2 regions of the Halalkalibacterium halodurans genome follow, and region 1 is predicted to be linked to the other one. Evidence: a T-box and tRNA genes for the amino acid it is inferred to sense, from the RefSeq annotation. Region 1 holds a T-box; the other holds one or more tRNA genes.
What was found. The T-box of region 1 lies ahead of serS (serine--tRNA ligase). A T-box ahead of a tRNA ligase gene usually reads a tRNA of that ligase, here a tRNA-Ser.

Region 1 (8,839 bases):
GATAGGGGACTTCCCTATCTATTTTTTTATGAAAGGATGTGATAAAATATCGTTTATGTGACAGTTAGTGGAGGTGCAGAAAACGTGAAACACCAGACCAAAAAATGGTTCATTCTTGTCCTTGCCATGGCTATGGTTTTTTCTATGTTTACGCCAGCAATGACGGCCAACGCCGCTTTTGAATTAGAGGCAGAATCAGCCATTTTAGTGGACGCAGAATCAGGAAAAATTTTATATGGAAAAAATATTGATGCCGTTTTACCTACAGCAAGTATGACGAAGATGATGAGCGAATATCTCATCCTCGAAGCCATAAATGAAGGGGAAATCTCTTGGGACCAGGAAGTTCCGATTAGTGATTACGTGCGAGAGCTTTCCTTATATGTACAGTTATCCAATGTTCCTCTCAGACAAGATGAGACTTACACTGTAAAGGAACTCTATGAATCTGTGGCGATCTATTCTGCCAATGCTTCAACAATTGCTTTAGCAGAATTAATCGCAGGCTCCGAATCCGCCTTTGTTCAACGGATGAATGAAAAAGGGGAAGAATTAGGTCTCGAAGATTTCAAGTTTGTGAATTCATCTGGTTTAAATAACAAAGATTTGCTAGGGAATCATCCGGAAGGAACGGATGCGAATGCGGAAAACGTCATGTCTGCTAGAGCAACGGCTAAGCTTGCATATAACCTCCTAAAGGATTATCCTGAAGTTTTAGAAACGGCGAGCATCCCAGAAAAAACATTTCGTGCTGGTGAAGGCGAAGAAATTGAAATGGAAAACTGGAACTGGATGCTTAAAGGGATTAGACCACAGCACGATTATGAAGGAATTGACGGTTTAAAAACCGGCTATACAGCCGAAGCAGGGAATTGCTTTACAGGAACAGCTGAACGGAACGGCATGCGCTTGATTTCCGTTGTGATGCGCACTGAGACGCGGGATGACCGCTTTAAAGAAACGGCGAAGCTATTAGATTATGGCTTTAACAACTTTACTCATACAGAAGTGTTACCAGCAGGATTTCAACCAGCAGAAGCCCAAACATTGCCAGTATCTTCAGGAAAAGAGCGAGAGGTTTCCATTTCAACAAGTGAACCATTGCATGCGGTTGTCCGTAATGGAGAAGAAGAACTCTATGATCCAGTCGTTACGATTGATGAATCATCACTTGATGAAGATGGAGGGCTTGAGGCTCCAGTAGAGGCTGGACAAGCGGTAGGTCAGATTACCCTTACGTATTCCGGTGATGGGGAGACGGCCTATCTCTATGAAGACCAGCAAGGTGGGGCGACTCTCGTGACAGATGCAGATGTTGAGCGAGCAGGTTGGTTCTCCCTCCTCATGCGAGGCATCGGTGGTTTTTTCTCCAACGTTTGGAGTGCAGCGGCTGATACCGTTCGCGGTTGGTTCTCATAATAGGTCAAAGGTGTCATACGCCTTTGCGGAAAGTTCGTTTCGTGCTACAATAATTACTGAAATTTATGATAATCTTATGGATGACTTGAGATACTATGTGAATGAGTAGTGAAGAGCATCGGTATAGGAGGAATGGATGATGGTGGATACAGGTACGGATCGCGTCAAACGTGGAATGGCAGAAATGCAAAAAGGCGGCGTCATCATGGACGTTGTGAACGCAGAACAAGCGAAAATTGCTGAAGAAGCAGGTGCTGTAGCAGTTATGGCACTTGAGAGAGTTCCTGCAGACATTCGTGCAGCCGGTGGTGTTGCGCGTATGGCAGACCCAACAATTGTTGAAGAAGTGATGAATGCTGTCTCAATTCCAGTCATGGCAAAATGCCGAATCGGTCATATTGTTGAAGCACGTGTTCTTGAAGCGTTAGGTGTTGACTACATTGATGAGAGTGAAGTTTTAACACCAGCGGATGAAGTATACCATTTAAACAAGCGTGACTTTACCGTGCCGTTTGTTTGCGGTGCACGTGATTTAGGCGAAGCCGCTCGTCGAATCGGTGAGGGAGCCTCCATGATTCGGACAAAAGGCGAGCCTGGAACAGGAAATATAGTCGAAGCTGTACGTCATATGCGCATGATGCAAGCACAAATTCGTAAGGTCTCTAACATGTCAACAGATGAGCTCATGACAGAGGCAAAAAACATCGGAGCTCCTTATGAGCTATTATTAAGTATTAAAGAAACAGGCAAGCTCCCAGTCGTTAACTTTGCAGCCGGCGGCGTGGCAACACCTGCAGACGCAGCATTAATGATGCAACTAGGTGCAGACGGAGTATTTGTCGGTTCTGGTATCTTCAAATCAGAAACACCAGAGAAATTTGCTCGCGCGATCGTTGAAGCGACTACACATTATGAAGATTATGACCTCATTGCGAAATTATCCAAAGGTCTTGGAACAGCAATGAAAGGGATTGAGATTTCTACATTGGATGCTTCTGAACGTATGCAAGAGCGTGGCTGGTAGAAAGGAAGCTAGGAAGCCAATGGTGAAAATCGGTGTATTGGCACTTCAGGGAGCCGTTAGGGAGCATGTCCGCTGCCTCGAAGCTCCTGGGGTGGAAGTGAGCATTGTCAAGAAAGTAGAGCAGCTTGAGGAGTTGGACGGTCTTGTCTTCCCTGGTGGGGAAAGCACGACGATGCGCCGCCTCATCGATAAATATGGCTTTTTTGAACCTTTGAAGGCATTCGCTGCACAGGGCAAGCCGGTATTTGGTACGTGTGCTGGGTTGATTTTAATGGCGGCACGTATTGATGGAGAGGATCATGGGCATCTTGAATTAATGGATATGACAGTGCAACGGAACGCTTTTGGTCGTCAGCGCGAAAGCTTCGAAACAGACTTGATTGTGGAAGGCGTTGGCGATGACGTACGTGCGGTTTTTATCCGTGCCCCTTTAATTCAGGAAGTGGGTCAAAATGTGGACGTGCTGTCCAAGTTTGGCGATGAAATTGTTGTCGCTAGACAAGGTCATTTGCTTGGTTGTTCATTCCATCCTGAACTGACGGATGATCGGAGATTTCATCAATACTTCGTCCAAATGGTAAAAGAAGCAAAAACCATTGCTCAATCATAAACAATGCGTTGAGAGGAACTAGTAATAGGAATACTTCTGTTCAGAGAGCTAGTGGACGGTGCGAACTAGCCAGAGGTGCCTATGAATCCATCCTTGAGTGGAATGCTGAACATAAGTAGGCGTTTCCGGTTCTGGCCGTTATCCAGATGAGTGGTCAGCGGTATAGCTGGCAACAAGGGTGGCAACGCGGGTGCTCTCGTCCCTTTTCTTTAGGGATGAGAGCTTTTTTGTATATAAACATTGATTCGATACCAAAGGAGGCGTTTTATATGTTGGATATTAAACGGTTGCGAAAAGACTTTGCAGGAATTAAGGAAAAGTTGCAAACACGTGGTGAGGACATTTCAGGCCTCGAAAAGTTTGGTAGCCTAGATGAAAAAAGGCGGCAAGTGATTGTAAAGGTAGAAGAATTAAAAAGCCGTCGTAACCAAGTATCACAAAAGGTCGCTCAGCTTAAACGGGAAAAGAAAGACGCAGATCATCTCATTAAAGAAATGCGTGACGTTTCTGATGAGATTAAAGGGTTAGATGAAACATTGCGTCAACTTGATGAAGAGCTTGATCAACTATTGCTTGCGATTCCAAATGTCCCCCACGAAAGCACTCCTGTTGGTGAAACGGAAGATGACAACGTCGAAGTGCGTAAATGGGGGGAAGTGCCGAACTTTCCTTTTGAACCGAAAGCCCATTGGGATCTAGCCACAGCATTAGGTATTGTTGATTTTGAGCGTGCCGCGAAAGTCACAGGAAGCCGTTTTGCCTTCTATAAAGGGGCAGGAGCGCGGTTAGAGCGTGCGCTTATTAACTTTATGATGGATCTCCATCACGACAAGCACGGCTATGAGGAGGTTCTTCCGCCATACCTCGTCAATCGTACGAGCATGACTGGAACGGGACAATTACCGAAGTTTGAAGAGGACGCCTTTAAAATTCGCGAGGAGGATTATTTCCTCATTCCGACAGCAGAAGTCCCAGTGACCAACTTGCATCGAGACGAAATTTTATCTGCGGATCAGCTACCGATCGCTTACACGGCATACAGCATGAATTTCCGTTCTGAAGCAGGCTCTGCTGGGCGCGATACCCGTGGACTGATCAGGCAGCACCAATTTAATAAAGTCGAACTCGTTCGATTTGTAGCACCTGAAGATTCTTATGATGAACTTGAAAAGCTCACAGGCCATGCCGAAAAGGTGTTGCAGCTTCTGAAGCTTCCATATCGGGTGATGAGCATGTGTACGGCTGATCTCGGCTTTACAGCAGCGAAAAAGTATGACTTAGAAGTATGGATTCCGAGCGCAAACACGTATCGGGAAATTTCTTCTTGCAGTAACTTTGAAGACTTTCAAGCGCGCAGAGCCAACATTAAATTCCGTCGAGAGGCGAAAGGCAAAGCTGAGTTCGTTCACACATTAAACGGTTCTGGCCTTGCTGTTGGCCGTACGGTGGCAGCGATTTTGGAAAACTATCAACAGGAAGACGGAACAATTGTCATTCCAGAAGTGCTTCGCCCGTATATGGGTGGGATGGAAAAGTTTGAGGCGTAGTTACAAAGGGGGCTGTCGCAAAAGCACCTTAAAACATAAAGTCGGGAGAACCGCATCAAACGGTTCTCCCGATTTTTGTGTGGTTCTCTGGAATGAGATCCGAAGCACGAGTTGATTCATGGTATACTGCAGATAAGTAGCCGTTTGGTTACGCAAAAAAATCGCATGCAAACAAAGTGTGCGTGAGTCGATGTTGCACTTGTGCCTGTGGTGAAAGCGTCCGCCAAGTCGCCATTTCGAACGAATAAGCAAAGGAGCTGTCTCAAAAAGGGCGTTTCAACAAGAGTGAACGCCCTCTATTTTTGATTATAAAGTGAAAATGAAATTTCATTCAGAGGAGGTTCTTCCCTTTCCTCGTCGAATGGTGTGAGTCCCAATAGGATAAGGTTGACTCCATCCTCCAAGTGGGGGCTTTCGTTAGTTACATAGATCAACACCCAATTTTTCAAAGTAATGCAAAGCTAATGAGAAACGCGCTGTCTTTAGTGGATTGACGATTTGACTGACGTATAGATCACCAGCACCGCTCAAAAGCATGCCTGCTTCTTCTATCGACAGTGCTGTGCGATTCGCTAAAAAGGTAGCCATGTTTTTTGTCGCTTGAACAGCGGCTGCATCTAACGTTTCCGCAGAGGCTATGGTCATAAAATGGGTATCTGTTTTAAGCGCAGGAAGGGGGAACATTCGCTCTTTCTTGACATTTACTTTTAACGTAACGGTGCCAGCAATTTCAACACCACAGATAAGGATTTCCCCATCTCCCATTGCGGCATGTAAATCTCCGAGGGCGAGTAATGCTCCATCCACCTCCACTGGAAGATAGACCGTTGTTCCTGGCTTAATATCTTTCGTGTCTAGGTTGCCGCCGTGTGGTCCTGGGGTACCGTTATTGATCGGTTCTCCTGGCGGTGCCGTTCCGATCACTCCGATCATCGGTTGAAGAGGGAGGCGGAGACCCGTGGAATAAACGACGTCATCCCCTTCGATAGGAAAGAGCTTTGTTGTTGGTGAGTTTAAGGACTCGCCAAGTGCTCCTAGTCCAGGAGCAGCAGTCATGACACCTTGTTTGCCTACCTTGATGTCGAGTATCTCGATTTCAAGCATATCCCCTCGTCTGGCTCCTTCGACGTAGAGAGGGCCGGTAGCGGGGTTTACTCGGTTAAAGTCAATGGACGTGAGCGCTTGCTCTTCATTCGTTATTTGATCGCTGAAACAATCCTTCGTTTCAAAAATGACCGTATCCCCTGATTGACAAGAAGCGATAGGGACATTTTCCTTATCCATAAAAAAGATGGTGTTCTCATTCGATAGTCGAATCATAGCTTAGCCTCCTTATGCCTTCCAGCTTCACTTTACCATAAAAGGGAATAAAAAATCCTCAAAGCACGATTGGCTTTGAGGAAAGGTGAGGGATTATTGCCCAACCACTTGGATTCGTCCTTCCACAGGAGGGATTGGCTGACCAGAAGCAATATAACGACTAGCCGCCTCGCTAAGCAATTCACCCGTGTCGATAACAAGGGTTCCATCGGCCAACCAAGAGTAACCATCACCGCCAGCTGCTAAAAAGTCATTAGTGGCAACTGTATACGTTTTATTTTTATCCAAAGGTTCACCGTTAACCGTAAGATCGATAATACGTTCTCCTGGTGCTTTCGTTTGATCATACGTCATCTGAACGCCAGATACTTGAAGAAAGCCTCCGTTTTCAGCTGGAGCTAAACGAACCGAATGCTCGAGTGATTGTAATAATTGATCCCCTGTGATTTCAAGGGCTATCACCGTATTCGTAAATGGGAATGCAGCGATTACGTCTCCTTTTGTCACGTCGCCTGCTTCGATGTTTGCACGGATGCCTCCACCATTCGTAAAGGCAATGTCAGCGCCTGTCATGTCTCGCATGGCGTCGGTAATAAGGTTCCCAAGGTTGGATTCTTGGGTGCGAACAATCTCGCGCGCACCAACGAGTCGTTCGGGTACCGTGCCAATCACTTCCGCAAGAGCGTCCTCTACTTCTTTTTTATACGTATCGAGTAAATTCTCAACCTCAGGATCAGCCGTTAAACCTGGGTAATCTCTAATAAGCTGGCCGTAAGCAGAGGCGAATTCCCCTTGATGGAATAAGACATAGGTTACGCCTACAGCTTTTCCGTGCTCATACGCTTGCGTAATATACGTATCGTTTACTTTCACTGGTGACTCTAGCGTCGTATGGCTGTGCCCTCCTAAAATTAAATCGATCCCTTCCACTTGTTCAGCGATCTGACGGTCGACACCATAGCCAATGTGGGTGAGAAGAAACACATGATCGACGGTCGGTGCAATTTGATTGACGAGCGATTGGGCAGCCTCCACCTCATCGGTAAACGTTAAGCCTTTAATGTTATCGGGATGTGTCTTGACTGGAGTGTCAGAAGCTGTTAAGCCGATCAACGCCACCTTTTGATCGTGAATCTGAACGATCTGATGGGTGGAGAATAGGGTGTTCCCTGATTCAGTCTTAAGGACGTTACCACTTAGGAGTGGGAATGCTAAAGTCTCCTCAGCTATTTGAACAAGCCGCTCATAGCCAAAGTTAAAATCGTGATTCCCTGCCACCATCGCATCATAGCCCATAAGGTTCATCGCTTCGGCGGCAGCTTCCCCTTCGTTGAAGTTCACATAGTTTGTGCCGTGGAACGTATCCCCAAGGTCAAGCAGCAAGCTTTCTGAGTTTGATTCACGCACGGAATTGGCGATGGAGGCGATTTTCGCTAATCCCATTTCACCATTGCTTTCATTGGGAAGAATTCGGCCGTGAAGATCGTTCGTGTGTACAATGGAGAGGCGCTCAAAGTTTTCATCTAGCCTCTCAAACATGTCGGTAAGCTCTGTTCGAGTCAATTTCGTTTTTGGCCGAAGCTTGTTGTTTTTTTCGAGCACAACAAGGCCATATTCAAGAGCAGCCGCTACCTCTGCTGGATAGGTGATTTGCCGCTGATCACGAACTTTTTTTAGCACATCTAAGTTAGAGGGTTCAAGCTGTAATGCCCGAATCAGTAAAACATATGCTTCCTCTTTACTAATCGGCCGTGTGGCGCCAAACTCTGCTCCTAACGTGTTGTCAAGAATATCCATCCGAATAGCTGCTTCTATGTAAGGAATGGCTTCTTTGGAGACATCGGAAAATGGCACATCGGCCCCTTCGTACATAGCAACCTCAAGTTCTAATTCATCAAGAAGGGTGATGAGATACTCCTCTTTTGTCACATGAGGTTTTCCCTTAGCTTCAGCAAAAGGCGTTTGAAAGCATGTAAGGACAAGAAAAAATGAGATAAGTGAGAGTATTGCTTTTTTCATAAAAATTCATCCTTTCATTAAAATGGTGATCTTTTTCTAGTGTACCAGAAGATAGCCGATTTCCAACGATGTGTAACAATAAATTAATTTATTGTTAAAAAAAGAGGTTCTTAGTCAAATGTTGGGGTGGCATAGGAGGGCGAGCCCCTCTTATCCTACCCCGAATGTTTGATGTTTGAATTGATGATGCAAGAGAATACGGTTTCGCAAGCGATCATAACGCCGAAAACCAAAGGCATTTCTCTTAATCACCTTCGTTTGATTATTCAGTCCTTCAATAAAACCATTGTTTAAGCCAAACGCGAAGCTATTCAAGATCTCGGTCTGCCAGTTCTTCAGCGTCTGAATGGCTCGGTGGAACTCCTTTAACGGGCTCGCCTCCACTCTTCGGTAAAAGGCGTAGAGCCCTTGCTTCACCTCGCTCATTCGTCCTTCCCTTCCTTGCATCTTCGCTTCTTGATACCACCGACGAAAATGTTCTTTTAGCTCATACGCTTCCCTTAAATCAGGGGATAGCTCTAAGTACCGCTCCACCTTCTTCTTTTGCTTATCATCCAGTCCTTCTCTCTCTTTCTGAAACAGATGTTTGATCCGTTTACATCGTTTTCGATGATACGGATGGAACGCTTTTTGCACTCGGCGGCGAACCCCTTCCAGAGCCCAGTAGATGTAACGACAGAAATGGAACGGATCCCCAATGATGAGCGGGTGGCCTAAGGCCTTTTGAACAGCCGACTTGAAGGTATAACTAAGATCCATCACGACCGTTTTTACATGATGACCCTTCTCTTGAAGATATCGTTTAAGCGTATCGGCTTTACGATCCGGTAAGATATCCAGTGGCTTCCGTGTATCTGCATCCGCAATGATCACTTGATATTTCCCCGCATTCGTATCCCC
Region 2 (8,839 bases), 1.4 Mb from region 1:
TGCGCGTTTCCACTTTACCCACTCCCCTTTTCGAAGCGGTGGCCATTCGACTTCATCCTCAGCAAACCCCTTTTGCCCTTGAGTCAATTCCGTTGATAAAAAGACAAGCTCAACAGCTCATTTCCTTGATGACACGAACGCAAGGGCTCATTCTCCTAACAGGAGCGACAGGCTCAGGGAAGACAACAACACTCTACGCCATGCTCCAGAAGGCACTCCACATGCAAAACCTCCACATTGTCACGATAGAAGATCCGATTGAACAATTAAATCCCGCGTTTACACAGTTTGAAATGAATGAAAAGGCTCAGTTAACCTATGAAGTCGGTCTGAAAGCGGCCTTGCGCCATGATCCCGATGTGATTATGATTGGGGAAATTCGCGATCAGACAACGGCCGTTTATGCTGTTCGTGCCGCTCTAACCGGTCACCTCGTATTGGCAACGATCCATAGTGCCAATGCCAGGGGAACAATCACCAGGTTATGTGAGATGGGGGTTGCGCTTCATGACCTTCGAGAGGTAGTGGTAGCGATCATTGCTCAAGAGCTGATCTCACGAAAATGTCCCCTTTGTCTCTCGAGCGATTGTTCCCCTTATTGCACATGGCTCAACAATCGAAAGCGTGCCGCTATTTTTGACATTCTCGAAGGAAAGGCATTACAAGAAGCATTAACAGCAAACGATTCTTCTTTTGACGGATTAGGAAAAGAACGTAGGTTTGCCATTGCACTAGGCTATATAGAAGAAAAGGAGGCAAAGAATCGTGCCCTTTAAAGGTGCAGAGTGGTCAAAGGAAAAGAAGGCGCGCTACTTAATGCACGTTGGTCAATTGCTTGAACAAGGATACCACCTTTATGAAGCTGTTCAATTTCTCGCAATTCACGCTCCCTCCTCTGCACAAAAGAAAATGAACGCAATGCTAATGGATTTACGATCAGGATACCCGTTGCACAAAGCTCTTGACCATTTGCAGCTTCCGCAAGACGTGCAGCTGCTATTGTATGTCAGTGAACGGAATGGGGATTTGGCCCAAGGGTTTCGGAAATCTGGAGAGCTATTTAAGAAAAGGGAGGAGATGAAGCGAAAGTGGGAAGGCGCGATGCGCTATCCACTTTTATTAATCATCGTAACGCTGCTGCTGATGTTTATCCTTATGTATTTTGTCCTTCCCCACCATGAAACGTTATACCGTTCCCTACAAATCGAATTGCCAGTTATTACGAAGCTTGTAATCGCTTGTAGTGAAAAGCTTCCATGGTTGTTTACTGCCTTTTTCGTTGTGGCGATTTTACTTGTATTGACCTATTTTGTTACGTTTCACCGTTTTCCCCCAACGAAAAAAGTAACAGTGCTTTTACGAATACCAGGTTTGTCACAATGGACGAAGGAAGTGATCACATGTCTATTTTGTTTAACGCTAGGTGGTTTATTAAAAGGAGGACTTTCCATCATGGAGGCGCTTTCAATCTGTAAAGAACAAGATTTCTTTTTGTTCTTTCGAAGTGAGGGCGAGGAAATGATGTTAGAACTGGAGAATGGTGAACGACTTTATGAGTGCTTACGGCGCCGTCCTCATTATTTAAAAGAACTCCCATTTGTTGTGGAGAACGGGGAAAAAACAGGAAATTTAGCAAAGGATCTTTTATATTTTAGCGACTATCAACTAGAAGAGTTTGAGCGGAGAGTGAAAAAATGGCTTGTCGCAATCCAACCAATCGTTTTTAGTATGATTGGAGCGGTCATTCTTGTTCTGTTTTTAGCGATGATGCTTCCAGTTTTCCAAATGATCGGGGCTATATAAACGAAGCGGCCTGAATAAGTTCAGACCGATTTGTTAAAGGAGCTCTTCTATGTCGTCTTTTATTTTTATAGGAGAAGTACTTGGTGCATACCGTTTTACCACATTGCCGGAACGATCAATGAGAAATTTCGTGAAATTCCACTTAATCTTTTCAGTAAACAAGCCTCCTTGCTGACTTGTTAAATATTGAAACAGAGGGTGGGCTTCCTTTCCGTTTACCTTTACTTTTTCAAAAATAGGGAAGCTCACCCCATAATTCCGTTCACAAAAGGCAGCAATTTCGTTATGGTCACCAGGTTCTTGGTTCATAAATTGATTACTAGGAAATCCAAGCACAGTGAATCCTTGATCTTTATACGTTTCATACAAGATTTGTAGCTCTTCATATTGAGGGGTGAGCCCACACTTGCTGGCCGTATTGACGATGAGTAGAACTTGATCCTTATAATCAGAAAGAGCCTTTTCTTCTCCGTTAATAAGTCGTGCGGAAAATTCATGTATGCTCATCACGAGCCTCCTTTTCCTTCTTTTAAAAATAATGTATACTGTACAACAAGGAATTTCAAAGAAAATGAGCCAATAAAATTTTTTTGGAATAACTATTGATTTTTCTAGTGAATGTATGGTATATTATAAACCGTCGCTACGAGATACACATGATGGGGCCTTAGCTCAGCTGGGAGAGCGCCTGCTTTGCACGCAGGAGGTCAGCGGTTCGATCCCGCTAGGCTCCACCATTTAATTGCATGATGTTGGAGGAGTACCCAAGTCTGGCTGAAGGGATCGGTCTTGAAAACCGACAGGCGGGTTAAACCGCGCGGGGGTTCGAATCCCTCCTCCTCCGCCACTTTACAACAACATCCATTTACTTTATAACGACGCGGGGTGGAGCAACGAGCGAAACTTCTGCCGAGAAAGCAACGAGTAACCTCGACGCATGATAGCGTCTGAGAGGAAACGAGAAGAGGAGAGGTCCTGCTTCTTTAGAAAAAAACAACATCCATTTACTTTATAACGACGCGGGGTGGAGCAGTCTGGTAGCTCGTCGGGCTCATAACCCGAAGGTCGGCGGTTCAAATCCGTCCCCCGCAACCAAAGATGGAGGGGTAGCGAAGTGGCTAAACGCGGCGGACTGTAAATCCGCTCCCTCAGGGTTCGGCGGTTCGAATCCGTCCCCCTCCACCATTTATAGTCTTGGCGACTGTGGCGAAGTGGTTAACGCACCGGATTGTGGCTCCGGCACTCGTGGGTTCGATTCCCATCAGTCGCCCCATTTTGCTTTTGATATTGGGCTATAGCCAAGCGGTAAGGCAACGGACTTTGACTCCGTGATGCGCTGGTTCGAATCCAGCTAGCCCAGCCAATAGGCGGAAGTAGTTCAGTGGTAGAACACCACCTTGCCAAGGTGGGGGTCGCGGGTTCGAATCCCGTCTTCCGCTCCAGGCGCCCGTAGCTCAATTGGATAGAGCGTTTGACTACGGATCAAAAGGTTAGGGGTTCGACTCCTCTCGGGCGCGCCATTGAAATGAAAAACCAATCATCAGAAAACAACATAACATGCGGGTGTAGTTTAGTGGTAAAGCCTCAGCCACGAGCAAAACATCTGCCGAGAAAGTAGCGAGTTGCCTTGACGCATCAAGCGACGCAAGCTTGGCGAGAAGAGGAAGAGGCATGAAAAACCAATCATCAGAAAACAACATAACATGCGGGTGTAGTTTAGTGGTAAAACCTCAGCCTTCCAAGCTGATGTCGTGGGTTCGATTCCCATCACCCGCTTTGAAAATAGAAGGCGTCCAAGTTTGTTAATAACAAGGACGCTATTTTTCTTGTTTTTTTTCAGGTACTGGATCAATTCCGCCCCGATGAAAAGGGTGACATTTAGAAATGCGTTTAATTGTTAGCCATCCACCTTTCAATACGCCAAACCGTTGAATCGCTTCAATTCCATAGTGGGAACATGTAGGATAAAAACGGCATGTTGGTGGCGTTAGAGGTGAGATGAATTTTTGATACAATCGAATGCAGCCAATAAAAAAACGTTTCATGTTTATCATCCTTTTTTGCGAATCCATGTAAAAATAATCGAAAATAAAAAAGGAAAGCTGTATCATATTGTCGAAATAGAAGATGACCCTACATGGAAAGGAGGGTATTCTTCTTTATTGACTCCTTCTTTTATCTTCTCTTTCCCTCTCGAGCTTGTCAACTTTATTCCCTTTGTCTTAATTAAATGAACGAAAGGAGCTGAAACATGAAAAAACCGTTCCACCGCCAAGCTGGTTTTACGCTTGTCGAAATGATGATCGTCTTAATGATCATATCTATTTTGCTGCTTGTAGCTCTTCCAAGTATGACGAAAAACAATGAGGTGGCTGGGGATAAAGGTTGTGAAGCCACCGTTAAGTTATTACAAACACAAGTTCACGCTTATGAAATTGACCATGATCGACTTCCTACCAATTTGGATGCATTAAAACGAGAAGGATATGTAGAGCATACTGAATGCCCCAATGGGAAAAAGCTAACACTTCGAAATGGAGTCGTGGCTATTAGTGAGTAGATCTAACGGTTTTACCCTCATGGAAACCCTCATCGTGCTCTTCATCTTTTCCATTCTCATCAGCCTTCCACTTGCTTTCCTACCTAGCCAATCAAAGCATCAGCAATCTGAGCATGCTGCCCGTCTATTTAACGAAGATCTTTTGTTCGCACAGCACCTAGCAATGACCGAAGGAATGAGAATCAAGGTTGAGATCGATCATCACAATGAACGATACACATTGGTTAGTGACTCGAGTCGTTCCTATCTAAGTCGAGCATTTCCAATGGAAGGGATGTATTTTGAAGAAGGAACATTAGGGGGAAATCGCCCGATTGAATTTCTTCCAAATGGCCATCCCCGTTTTGCAGGTTCTATCTCTTTATACGCAGGGGATCGTCAATATCGATACACGATTATGATTGGTAAAGGAAAGGTGAAATATGAACGATTGTAAAGGGTATACACTTATAGAAGTGTTGGTTGCCCTTGTTTGTTTATCGATTATGACGGCTGCTTTATTCCCTGCTTTTGTTTGGTTTATGAACGAGTCAGCAGATGTTAAACGGGTAAAGGTTGCTCAATTTTTGTTGGAGGATGCCTACCATGAATATTTATCTATCCATGAACTGCGTACAGAAACGATCGTTGGAGAAACAGTGTACCAGTTTAATCTCAAGGAAAGTGAGCTTGGGGCTGTTCAATTATGCATCCATTGGGTAAATCGGAAAGGGCAAGCGTATGAGACGTGTCGGCTTGCAAAATTGTAAGGGATTCACGTTGATCGAAGTGTTACTCACGTTAGCCTTGATCATGATACTATTAACAGTCATTCCTCTGTTTTTACCCCTCCTTTCCCTTCCTTCATCCTCCACCATCTCAACGAACGAGACAATCGTTTTTTTTAACCAACTAGCGGCAGAAGCACGTCAGTCCGTTCGGATCGAATTTGATTCACCATCTCGTCGTCTCCTTTTGTACCAGCCGTCAGGTGATATCATTAGTTTTGAACTGATAACGGACGAGCGGATTCGTCGTCAGGTTAATCGCCAAGGACAAATCATTGTACTGTACCACGTTGTTGATTTTTATTGTGAGTCAACCGCTGAAATATGGCGCTGTGCTATTTATGATCAGACGGGACGGGTAGGGGAACGACCATTACCAACGTTTGAGCAGTTAGCAGGTGTTAAAAAGTGAAAAAACTTCATAATCAAAACGGGTTTGCCTTACCGCTCATGTTATGCCTCTTGATGCTTTTGGCTGCAGCTTCTCTCTATTGGTGTGAATCTTTGTTAATGGAAAAAAGGATCGTTCAGCAACAGGAATACGTCATGCAATTAGATTCGCTCATTCAAGTCGGAATGAAAACACTTTTAACAGAGGAGAACGGTGGCTTGGAAAATGCAGTGCTACGATTTGGTCAAGATGTTGTTGCGTATCAGGTCCGTTCGTCAACGGATACAACAGCAACCATACAAATAACAGCAGAGCTTGGATCAGGTCAGCGTAAGTCAGTCGTTGTGTCAATCGATTTAGCTAAAGGAACTCTCCGGGACTATCGGGAAGTGAATCCATAACAAAGGTTAAATTTTTTGAATGCGGGAATAATGATTGTGAGAGACGGCTTTGCTGAGAGAAAGGAGCTTACTTATGTCTTTTCAGGATTTAGTAAAGTTTATTACCCAGCAGCTCGTGATGAGGATGCATGAATCAAAAGAGGAGCGTAAGGCAAAGCAGTTGGAAAAAAAGGAATACAGGCCACCATTGTCTCATCATGCTTTTGGAAGCATCCCTGTGGCCATGTCGATTGCTTGGAAAAACTCAAAGATTCGTGCCAAACTTCAGCGTTCAAAATAGCCTTAAGGAGAGGACACAGTTTTGACAAGGAAAGTGGCATTTACATTTGATCCTTGTTTCCGATATAATAGACCTGTACTCTATTGTGTAAATGCTTAACTATGCGTAGGGAATGGAATCGACAGCTTTTGATGTGAAGGAGGGAGACGACATGGAGCGAATGTATCGTGTCATGGCATTTTGGACAGGAATAATGGCTGTCTTATTTTACGTTGGTGACATGTATAATGTGGCTCTGCTATTCTTTGCCAAAACAGGTGCCTTTATTGCGTTAAGTTACCTTAACTTATCGGAACGGGTATACATGTACATCTTTGGTGCATACTTAACGGTTTTCTTTATCGGGTTTACGTACTATTCGACTTTCTTGCTCGTACCGAGCTTCGGGGGTCATTAAAAGAGTGTGAGGTTATTCCGAAGCAATGGAATAACCTCTTTCTTTTTGCATCAGGGAACTCGTAACGATAGGATCTACATATTTAAAAGCCTGATAAAAATGGATTGCCGTCCATCTCGTGGCCGATCGTTGTCGTTGGACCGTGGCCTGAAGCGACGGTCGTATCTTCAGGTAACTCAAGAAGCTTGTCATGGATGCTGTCTAATAAGAGTTGATGATCCCCGCCAGGTAAATCGGTTCGTCCGATGCTGCCTGCAAAGAGGGCGTCACCAGAAAACACGATTTTATCTTCTTTTGCATAATACGAAAGGCTCCCTGGGGAATGTCCAGGTGTTTCCAACACTTGATAGGAAAATGAACCAATCGATAAATCTTGTTCTCCGGTTATGAGGTGTTCTGCTTCTCGAGCTTTAATTGATGAACCAGGAATAAACAGACTAGAGCCATTTCGTTGAGGATCTATGAGCCACTCTTTTTCATTTTCATGTATGTAAACTGGGATATGAAATGTATTACGCACGTCCTCCACTGCTCCGATGTGATCAAAATGGGCATGGGTTAATAAAATGGCGAGCGGGGTAATTTGTCTTTCCCGTAACCAAGTGATTAATTTTTCACCTTCACCGCCCGGATCAAAAATAATTCCTTCTCCTTGATCGTTTGTATGAATGTAGCAATTGGTTTGTAGTGGACCTAACGGTAGCTGAAACCAACTCATCGTATCGCCTCCAAAAGATTTACGTATGTCTGTATTGTACCTTGGTTTCCCCTCTTTTTTCAAAAGAGAGAGGGCTAGAGGAACTCGACAAATGAGAAGAAAACGTTTAAAATGGACAATGTATGCGAAAGCTATAAGTGCAGCTTGGGATTGTTTACAGCTCTGTCATAATTTCAAGCTGTTAATGGATCGAAAGATGTTTATAATAATGATGAACTTATTGTTTCCATCGGTCATTTTTACATACGAAAAGGGGGAGACACCATGTTTGTAGCGGTTACAATGTTGCTCGTAGCCATTCTTTGTGGGCTAGCCGTTGTTCGTGAATTGCGTCGGAAAAACCTTTTTGCTGTTGGGTTTGCCGCAATCTCAATGGCGGTATTTGGTTGGTTTTCGATCGCAACCATCGTCACCTACATTTCAAGCGGAGGAACTCAAGGGATTCCAATGTAATGGTCAGAAAGAGGCTGGGACAAATCTAACTAAGAAGTAATTGTAGAAAGGGTCCGATCATCAAAATAAGATGTTTGGACCCTTTTTAGTTGTATTTTTGGTCATCTGTTGTCCTATTAACTGCTCATGGCGGTGTACTTTCTCAAGTTCACCGCCATGAATGCAAAACCTAATTCATTTTTTACCTTCTCTTTTCCTCTCACTGACATACGAGTGAAACCCAAATTAGCCTTCAAAAATCCGAAGACTGGTTCCACATCAATCTTACGTTTACCGTAGATTTCGCCCGTTTTCTCTTCTGAAAGCTTTTGTCTGATGGATTCCTTTTGCTGTTCCCATTTTTCATTGTAGTGTATTTTTCGATTATGGCCTTCTTTAGCCTTGGTGCATTGGGAACGGAATGGGCAACCTGAACAATCCTCACACTCGTAGACTTTAAATGCTCGTGTAAAACCACTTTTATCTTTCCGATTCGATAGGTAACGGAACGTCAACTTTTGCCCGTTTGGACATGTAAAAGAATCTGTTTCCTCGTCATATTCCCAATTGGCAGAGTGAAAGTCGTTATTTTTATATCTTTTTTTCTTCTCCTTACGGTACATATTATACGTGATAAGTGGAGTGCACTCCCGATTCATTACATCTTCATAATTCTGTTCACTACCATACCCTGCATCAGCGACAATGTACTGGGGCAGCTTAAAGAAGTGTTCCTCAATCTTATCCAGAAAAGGAATAAGCGTGCGTGTATCTGTTGGATTTGCGAAGACATCAAATGCAAGCGTATATTGCCCTTCTGTCGCAATTTGCACATTATATCCTGCTTTTAGCTGGCCGTTCTTCATGTAATCATCTTTCATTCGCATAAAAGTGGCATCCGGATCCGTCTTGGAATAACTGTTACGCTCTCCGAATATGGACATGTCGTTTTGGTATTTTTGTTTGCGGGCCAAAAAATCTTTGAACTGTTTGAGGTACTGTTTCGATCTTTTGCGTTCCGAACGTAGTTGTTTACGTTCCTCTACTTCTGCACTTTCTTTAATTTTTTTATCAAATTCCTCCACTTTCT

Region 2: it encodes a tRNA-Ser, which carries the amino acid that the T-box ahead of serS (serine--tRNA ligase) is inferred to sense. The anticodon was not compared.

Annotation. Positions count from the first base shown of each region.
Region 1 covers NZ_CP040441.1:32,657-41,495, forward strand. Annotated here, with positions in the region: gene FED51_RS00130 (serine hydrolase) at 85-1,419, shown strand; gene pdxS (pyridoxal 5'-phosphate synthase lyase subunit PdxS) at 1,559-2,443, shown strand; gene pdxT (pyridoxal 5'-phosphate synthase glutaminase subunit PdxT) at 2,463-3,053, shown strand; T-box leader at 3,053-3,260, shown strand; gene serS (serine--tRNA ligase) at 3,323-4,600, shown strand; gene FED51_RS00150 (acetamidase/formamidase family protein) at 5,018-5,920, opposite strand; gene FED51_RS00155 (bifunctional metallophosphatase/5'-nucleotidase) at 6,014-7,939, opposite strand; gene FED51_RS00160 (ISL3-like element IS651 family transposase) at 8,090-8,839, opposite strand, start outside.
Region 2 covers NZ_CP040441.1:2,954,406-2,963,244, reverse strand. Annotated here, with positions in the region: gene comGA (competence type IV pilus ATPase ComGA) at 1-776, shown strand, start outside; gene comGB (competence type IV pilus assembly protein ComGB) at 766-1,803, shown strand; gene FED51_RS14405 (glutathione peroxidase) at 1,837-2,310, opposite strand; tRNA gene FED51_RS14400 (tRNA-Ala) at 2,465-2,540, shown strand; tRNA gene FED51_RS14395 (tRNA-Ser) at 2,558-2,650, shown strand; tRNA gene FED51_RS14390 (tRNA-Met) at 2,822-2,898, shown strand; tRNA gene FED51_RS14385 (tRNA-Tyr) at 2,904-2,988, shown strand; tRNA gene FED51_RS14380 (tRNA-His) at 3,001-3,076, shown strand; tRNA gene FED51_RS14375 (tRNA-Gln) at 3,092-3,166, shown strand; tRNA gene FED51_RS14370 (tRNA-Gly) at 3,171-3,245, shown strand; tRNA gene FED51_RS14365 (tRNA-Arg) at 3,247-3,323, shown strand; tRNA gene FED51_RS14360 (tRNA-Gly) at 3,509-3,579, shown strand; gene yidD (membrane protein insertion efficiency factor YidD) at 3,621-3,848, opposite strand; gene comGC (competence type IV pilus major pilin ComGC) at 4,055-4,363, shown strand; gene comGD (competence type IV pilus minor pilin ComGD) at 4,356-4,799, shown strand; gene FED51_RS14340 (type II secretion system protein) at 4,786-5,112, shown strand; gene FED51_RS14335 (competence type IV pilus minor pilin ComGF) at 5,132-5,542, shown strand; gene comGG (competence type IV pilus minor pilin ComGG) at 5,539-5,922, shown strand; gene FED51_RS14325 (YqzE family protein) at 5,996-6,202, shown strand; gene FED51_RS14320 (DUF2626 domain-containing protein) at 6,354-6,599, shown strand; gene FED51_RS14315 (MBL fold metallo-hydrolase) at 6,682-7,317, opposite strand; gene FED51_RS14310 (DUF2759 domain-containing protein) at 7,582-7,770, shown strand; gene FED51_RS14305 (IS1182-like element IS663 family transposase) at 7,887-8,839, opposite strand, start outside.